Verminephrobacter eiseniae EF01-2: one gene and its partner. The protein of the gene in region 2 interacts with the protein of the main gene of each other region in a pairwise test. Links are inferred from orthologs where the notes say so. Each region holds a gene or a part of one and is shown on either strand. Other genes may lie near its edges.

Region 1 (2,876 bases), 270 kb from region 2 along the record:
GCCTGCCGCGCTGGCGTGACATGCCCGGGCGTCGACCCGATGGGCATCGAGACCATGCCGCAATGCGTGGCCAAACGGCCCAAGCCCCGGTGCTGACCCCCACCCTGGCCCAGGCGCTGAACCAGGCCCGCGCGCTCGGCCTGGCGCGCATCGACGCCCAACTGCTGCTGCTGCACCAGCTAGGCCGCGCCGACGCGGGCCGCGCCTGGCTGCTGGCGCATGACAGCGATGCGCTCGCGCCCGCCCTGCATGCGCAATTCCTGGCCCTGTGCCGGCGCCGCGCAGCAGGCGAACCCGTGGCCTACCTCACGGGGCGCAAGGAGTTCTATGGCCTGCCGCTGGCCATCGACGCCCGCGTGCTCGACCCGCGCCCCGACACCGAAACCCTGGTCGATTGGGCGCTCGAAGTGATCGCCCCGCTGCCCGCCCCCCGCGTGCTGGACCTGGGCACCGGCAGCGGCGCCATCGCCCTGGCCTTGCAACGGCACTGCCCCGGCGCATGGATTCTGGCCATAGACGCCAGCGCCGATGCCCTGGCCGTGGCCCGGGCCAATGCCGGGCGGCTCGGCCTGCCGGTGCAGTTGGCGCAGGGCCACTGGCTCAGCGGCGCACCGGCAGGCTTTGACGCCATCGTCTCCAACCCGCCCTACCTGGGCGCGCAAGACCCGCACCTGGCCGCGCTGGCCCACGAGCCCCGGCAGGCGCTGGTCAGCGGCGCCGACGGCCTGCAAGACATCCGCAGCATCATCGGCCAGGCCCCCGGGCATCTGGCCGCCGGCGGCTGGCTGCTGCTCGAACATGGCCACGACCAGGCCGCCGCCGTGCACGCCCTGCTCAGCGCCCGGGGCTTTGCCCGGGTGCAAAGCCGTGCCGACCTCGCCGGCATTGCCCGTTGCAGCGGCGGGCAGTGGAACCACCGGGGTCGCACAGAGTCCGAGGGACGGTGAAATAATCCACCCCCGGTCGGCACCACGGCGACCTGCGCCGTCCCGACCTTCCAGGAGCATTCCCATGAGCGACACCCGACAACGCCTAGACGCACTCGTCAAATCCAGCGACATCCTGCTGTTCATGAAAGGCAACGCCAGCTTCCCCATGTGCGGCTTTTCCGGCCGCGCGATCCAGATACTCAAAGCCTGCGGCGTCGACCCCAAGGCCGTGGTCACGGTCAACGTGCTGGAAGATGAAGCGATCCGCCAGGGCATCAAGGAATACAGCAACTGGCCCACCATTCCGCAACTGTATGTAAAAGGCGAATTCATCGGCGGCTCGGACATCATGATGCAGATGTACGAATCGGGCGAACTGCGGCAGGTGCTGGGCACATGAGGTGAATCGCCCATGCCGCCAGCGGCCTGGGCGTGGACGGCGGTGATACCCGTACCGCAGGAAAGTGGGTAGGCAGCGGGTATGTTGTGTGCTTGAATGTTCGCGTGACCCCGCCCAAGGAGCATGCAATGAACCACCATGGCCTTGTTCCCCAGTCGCCGGCCCTGCGCTTGCCGGTGGCCCAGATGCGCAATGTGTTCAGCCCCGGCGATGTGCAGCGCAAGCTCGCCAAGCTGCAAGAGTCCGGCAGCCAGCGCGAATACGACGGCCTGCGCACGGTCTACGAACGCATGCTCGAGCGCGGCCCCGAGCGCTTTCAGGTCAAGCCTTCGGGCATCCCCGACATGGACGGCCTGTACCAGCAGTTGCCCAACTTCACCGAGGTGCTCGATGACGTGAAACGCCATGTGGCGCTGGCCCAGGACTGCAGCGATGGACTGGAAGTCACCCCGATGCTGCTGCTGGGCCCGCCCGGCATTGGCAAGACCCATTTCGCGTGCCACCTGGCCAAACTGCTGGGCACCGGCATGAACCTGTTGCCGATGAGCTCCCTGACCGCCGGCTGGCTGCTGTCGGGCGCATCGGCGCAATGGAAGGGCGCGCGGCCGGGCAAGGTGTTCGAGGCCCTGATCGATGGCGCATACGCCAACCCGGTGATCGTGGTCGATGAAATCGACAAGGCCAACGCCGACGCGCAATACGACCCGCTGGGCGCGCTGTACGGCCTGCTGGAGTACGACACGGCGCACAGCTTCACCGACGAGTTTGCCGAGGTGGCGATCGACGCCAGCCAGGTGATCTGGATCACCACCGCCAACGACAGCCGGAGCATTCCGGACCCGATCCTGAACCGCATGAACGTGTTCGAGGTGCCAGCCCCCACACCGGAGCAGGCGCGCACGATTGCACGCCATTTGTACCAGGACATCCGTGCCGGGCACGAATGGGGGCGTCTGCTGGACCCCGAGCCACGCGACGATGTGCTCGACCACCTGGCCCGGATGCCGCCGCGCGAGATGCGGCGCGCGCTGATGACTGGATTCGGCAACGCCCGGCTGGCACAGCGCGCCACGGTGGAAAGCGCCGACCTGCCGCGCACGAGCGGGGCCAAAGGGCGTATCGGATTCCTGCAATAGGCGCCGGCCCCCCGAGGTGCGCCGGGCGCGGCGGCGGTAGATGCCGGGCGCGCCGCACCTGCCCCATCGGGGTGCGCCCGGTGTGCCCGACGTGCCGTTGCCCCCGGGCCGTGCGCCGACTCCTTGGCAATGTCCGGGCGACTGGCAGCGCGTCTGCAACGCCGGCCAGCCCTGCATGTCCCTATTGAAAATCCGGGACATGTCCCCCGTCTGGCAGCGGCTGCGCGGATTACGCCGCTTGCAGCTCCATATCCATATGCACGCGGCAACCCATGGCGGTGGCGCTGTTCACCAAAGCATCCAGGCAGCACCGCGAGACGCGGCCACGCAACAGGTCATCGCGGCGGGGCGGGGCAACCCCGCAGTGCATTGCGGCTTCCGATGGCGCCCAATCATTGCCCTCGATGACGG
Region 2 (4,499 bases):
CACATGGGTCAGCGATTCGGCCCACTCCAATGCCGACTTCTCGCGCTGGCTGAACTGGGAACTGACGCGCCAGCCGGCCAGTTCGGCCAGACGACGATCCGTCTCATTGCGCTCACGCAAGGTTTTGGTGTGCATATTCAGGCAATACGAACAACCGTTGATCTGCGCGACGCGCAGATAGACAAGTTCGATCAATGGCAGACCCAGGGGACTGGCCTCCAGATCGACCTTGATTTGACGCAACCCTTGCAATAGCTGTGGTGAAAGTTCGTAGTACGGAAGGCGCAAACTGCTTTTCATGGTGCAAGCTCCGGTGTGGACGATGATGAAAGTTGAGAGTGTGCGCCATGCATCGATGCGTCTGCCAACACCCCCCAACCAAAATTGAGCAGCACTCCAGCCAGCAGACCCGCACTGATGCCCTGTGGAATTTTTTTGATGAAGGCGTCGAATACGCCTGTGATGCCAAGCAATAGAACCATGGTGCCTGCCACCAGATATGCACCCATGAGCCTGGTTCAGGCAGTGACCCGATCAGCAGGACTGCGCCGGGCGTAGACCAGGCAGTGATGACAGGCATTTTGTAACGCACGCCGCGCCACCAACCAAGCGCGCCACTGCCCATGGAGATAGCCCCAATTGGGGGCTGCAATCTTGTGACGGCACTGTCTGAGTCGCCATGAAAAATCACCAAACGGACACTGCGCCAGAAAGCAGGGGCTTGGCAGATCAGGGTGTAGAATGCAGGCCATCGGAGCGTAGCGCAGCCTGGTAGCGCATCTGCTTTGGGAGCAGGGGGTCGCGAGTTCGAATCCCGCCGCTCCGACCAACGTCTGAAGGCCTTGCGGCGCGTTTGCCGCAAGGCCTTTTTTCTTGTCCTTTTGTCACAAGACCCGCACCCCGGCCCATCCACCAAAGCGCGGCTGCAAGCGCCAAGCCCTGAAGGCCGTGGGACAGTGGGGCCAGCAACTCGGCGGCCTGAGCGCTGACGCCCTCGATCGTCGCTTCGGACATGGGCCGGTCGAACAGGCCGCCCATCAGGTCGCGCGCGTTTTCGGCAAGCGCCCGCTGAACTCCACTTACTCGATCTTGGCCTTGGCGCGCAGCTCTTCCTGGTATTTGGCCTGCTTTTGCTGCAGCAATTGCTGGGCTACCTGGGGCTTGACATCTTCGAGCTTGGGCAATTGGATCGGGCGCATATCGTCCAGGCGGATCACATGCCAGCCAAACTGGCTCTTGACCGGGGCATCGGTCATCTTGCCTTGGTCCAGCTTGATCAGGGCCTCGGTGAATTCGCTCACATAGCTTGCCGGGCTGGCCCAGCCCAGGTCACCACCCTTGGCGCCGGAGCCCGGGTCCTTGGACTGCTTCTTGGCAATGTCCTCGAACTTGGCGCCCTTTTTGATGGCCGCGATGATGGCCTTGGCGTCGGCCTCCTTGTCCACCAGGATGTGGCTGGCCTTGTATTCCTTGCCGTTGTTGGCGGCAACGAACTTGTCGTATTCGGCCTGGGTTTCGGCGTCGGTCACGGGGTTGGCCTTGCGGAAATCGGCGAACAGCGCGTTGATCAAAATCGCCTCGCGGGCCAGTTCCATTTGGTTCTTGTAGTCTGCCGAGCCTTCCAGGCCACGCTCGAGCGCTGCCTGTACGAGGACTTCACGGTCGATGACTTCGGCGTTGATCTGCTTTTCTATCTCTGGCGTCACGGGGCGGCCCGAGCGTTCCAACTGCTGCCGGAGCATGTCGGCGCGCTCCTTGGGCACGGGCTTGCCATTGACGATGGCGATGTTCTGGGCGGAAACGGGCGGGGCGGCCAGGCCCAGCAGGGCTGCGGCGATCAGGCCGGACAGGAGCTGTTTCTTCATGCGAAGTCCAAAAGATGAGGCAGTCGCCGGCAGGCAACCGGATGACGGGATGATGAGGTGAGGTAAGGAGAAAGAGGTCGGCTCAAAGAACTTCAATGGCCAGGGCGTGGACGCCTTGGCCCATGAATTCTTGCAGCGCATCATACACAAGGCGGTGCTGCGCCAGCCGGGAGCGCCCTGTAAAAAGAGGTGACGCGATGCGCACCCGGATATGGCTGCCCTGGCCGGTGTCGTTGGCTCCGGCATGGCCTGCATGGGCGGCACTTTCGTCGAGCACTTGCAGCCGGGTGGGCACCAGCCGCTCCAGCAGGCGCTGGTGGATTCGTTGTGCCGTGCCGGTCATGTGCGCCCCTGGTTTTTCAGGTGCGGCGCAATATAAAGACCCTGGCCGATCAGAAAGACCAGCGGGAAGACATAGCCCCAGAGTTTGAAGTCCACCCAGGCATCGGTGCTCCAGTGCAGCACCACGTAGGCGTTGATGGCCGACATGAAGGCGCAATAAGCGATCCAGGCCCAATTCAGACGCAACCACACCATGTCCGGCAAGGCCAGTTGGCTGCCCAGCAGCAGTTTCAGGAAGTTTTTCTTCAGGGCCCACAGGGTCAGCGCCAGTGCGACGGACATGGCGCCATAAAGCACCGTCGGTTTCCACTTGATGAAGCGGTCATCTTGCAGCGCCAGCGTCAGCGCACCAAACGACAAGATCAGCGCCAGCGTGACCTTGTGCATGGTTTGCAGGCGCCGGTCGATGGCGTAGATCAGCGCCATCTGCAGCGCCGTGGCGGCCATCAGCACGGCCGTGGCCACATAGATGCCGTAGAGCTTGTAGCTCCCGAAGAACAGCACGATGGGCAGGAAGTCGAGCAGGATTTTCATGGGGAGGGATGGGTCGCAATGGAGACGCGGGGCCTTCGGTTTTTTATGCCTTGCCGGATTCAAAGTCCAGCGCAGCCGAGTTCATGCAATAGCGCAAGCCGCCGGGGGCCGGGCCATCATCGAAGACATGGCCCAGATGCGCCCCGCATTGTGCACATACCGTTTCCGTGCGCAGCATGCCGTGGCTGCGGTCTGCGATGCGGGTGATCGCGCCCGGGATGGCTTGGCAAAAGCTCGGCCAGCCGCAGCCGGCGTCGAATTTGCTGTCCGAGTCGAACAGCTTGGCGCCGCAGCAGATGCAGTGGTAGCTGCCATCGGCCCAGTGGGCTTGGTACTTGCCGGTAAAGGGGCGCTCGGTGGCGGCATGGCGCGTTACCTGCAAGGCCATCGGCTCGGCGCCCTTGGCGTGCAGGATGGCTTGCCACTGGGCGTCGGTTTTCTGGACGGGGGCATTCATGATGAGCAACTGATGGCGATGGTGGCGGCCCAGTCGGGCGGAAAGGCGGCGTAGGCATCATGCCCCGGGTGCTCGTCGAAGGGGCGCTCGAGCAGCCGCAAAAGGGTTTCGATGGCGCCAAAGTCGCCCTGCTGCGCGGCGCGGATGGCTTGTTCGCCCAGATGGTTGCGGAGCACGAATTTAGGGTTGGTCTTGAGCATCATGCCGGCCATCTGCGCGTGATCCATATGCGTCGTATGCTCTGAAAACAATAGCAACCAGCGCTCCGCATCCGCGCGCTGTGCAAACAGCGCGCGCACCGGCTCGAAATCGCCGCAGCCCACGGCCTGCGACAGGCGGCGCCAGAAGATGGTGTAGTCGACCCGATGGCGCGCCAGCAGCATGAGGACGCCATCGATCAACGCGGCATCGCCGTCACGCGCCTGCAACAGGCCCAGCTTGGCGCGCATGCCGGCCATGAACTCGGCGGAAAAGACGCCGGGGTAGGATGCCAGCGCAGCCAGGGCGCCGTCCCGCTCGCCGATCAGCGGCAACAGGGCCTGCGCCAGGCACAGCAGGTTCCAGTACGCCACATCGGGCTGGCGCTGATAGGCATAGCGGCCCTGGGTGTCGCTGTGATTGCAGCGATGCTCGGGGATGAAGGCGTCGAGAAACTGGAACGGGCCATAGTCCATGGTCAGGCCCAGGATGCTCATGTTGTCGGTGTTCATCACCCCATGGCAAAAGCCCACCGCCTGCCACTGGGCCATGAGCCTGGCCGTGCGTTCGCTGACGGCCTGCAACAGGGCGGCATACGGGTTGGCAGCGCCGGCGCGGCATTGCGGGTAGTAGCGGGCGATGACGTAGTCGGCCAGGGCTTGCAACTGCGGCGTCTGGCGTTGGGCGCAAAAATGCTCGAAATGGCCGAAGCGCACAAAACTGGGCGCCACGCGCGTGACCACGGCGGCCGTCTCGGTCTCTTCGCGCCGCACCGGGGCCGGCGAGCCGGTGATGCACAGCGCGCGCGTCGTCGGAATGCCCAGGCCGTGCATGGCTTCACTGCACAGGAATTCACGGATGCTCGAGCGCAGCACTGCGCGCCCGTCGCCCATGCGCGAGTAGGGCGTGCGACCTGCGCCCTTGAGCTGGATTTCCCAGCCCGCGGCGGTCTCGCCCAGCATGATTGCGCGGCCGTCGCCCAGTTGCCCGGCCCATACGCCGAACTGGTGGCCGCCGTAGACGCTGGCCAAAGGGCGTGCACCAGCCAGCGGGCCGTTGCCGGTGAAGGCTTGCAGGGCCGCGTCGCTGTGCAGCCAGGCCGC

Evidence for each region. Proteins that work in one complex are often made in the same cells at the same time.
Region 1: the proteins of VEIS_RS08805 (region 2) and grxD interact in binary tests that used the Escherichia coli proteins (3 or more experiments, as listed by UniProt). The link is inferred for Verminephrobacter eiseniae EF01-2 from one-to-one orthologs.

What each region holds. Positions count from the first base shown.
Region 1 is NC_008786.1:1,742,947-1,745,822, forward strand. What follows is about bases 1-2,670. They hold grxD (Grx4 family monothiol glutaredoxin), read left to right. Parts: upstream 1-1,011; coding sequence 1,012-1,329; downstream 1,330-2,670. Other genes in these bases: VEIS_RS28395 (hypothetical protein), read left to right, coding at 1-96; prmC (peptide chain release factor N(5)-glutamine methyltransferase), read left to right, coding at 63-947; VEIS_RS07595 (AAA family ATPase), read left to right, coding at 1,458-2,465. In the rest of the region: VEIS_RS07600 (helix-turn-helix domain-containing protein), read right to left, coding at 2,695-2,876. UniProt on the Escherichia coli protein: Monothiol glutaredoxin involved in the biogenesis of iron-sulfur clusters.
Region 2 is NC_008786.1:2,011,339-2,015,837, reverse strand. The notes cover bases 579-3,561. They hold VEIS_RS08805 (BolA family protein), read right to left. Parts: upstream 2,209-3,561; coding sequence 1,948-2,208; downstream 579-1,947. Other genes in these bases: VEIS_RS08790 (protein adenylyltransferase SelO), read right to left, coding at 3,195-3,561; msrB (peptide-methionine (R)-S-oxide reductase MsrB), read right to left, coding at 2,785-3,198; VEIS_RS08800 (septation protein A), read right to left, coding at 2,205-2,741; VEIS_RS08810 (peptidylprolyl isomerase), read right to left, coding at 1,080-1,865. Also shown: VEIS_RS08820 (carboxymuconolactone decarboxylase family protein), read right to left, coding at 1-300; VEIS_RS31100 (benzoate/H(+) symporter BenE family transporter), read right to left, coding at 297-509; more of VEIS_RS08790, read right to left, coding at 3,562-4,499. UniProt on the Escherichia coli protein: Transcriptional regulator that plays an important role in general stress response. Has many effects on cell morphology, cell growth and cell division. Acts by regulating the transcription of many genes, including dacA (PBP-5), dacC (PBP-6), ampC and mreB.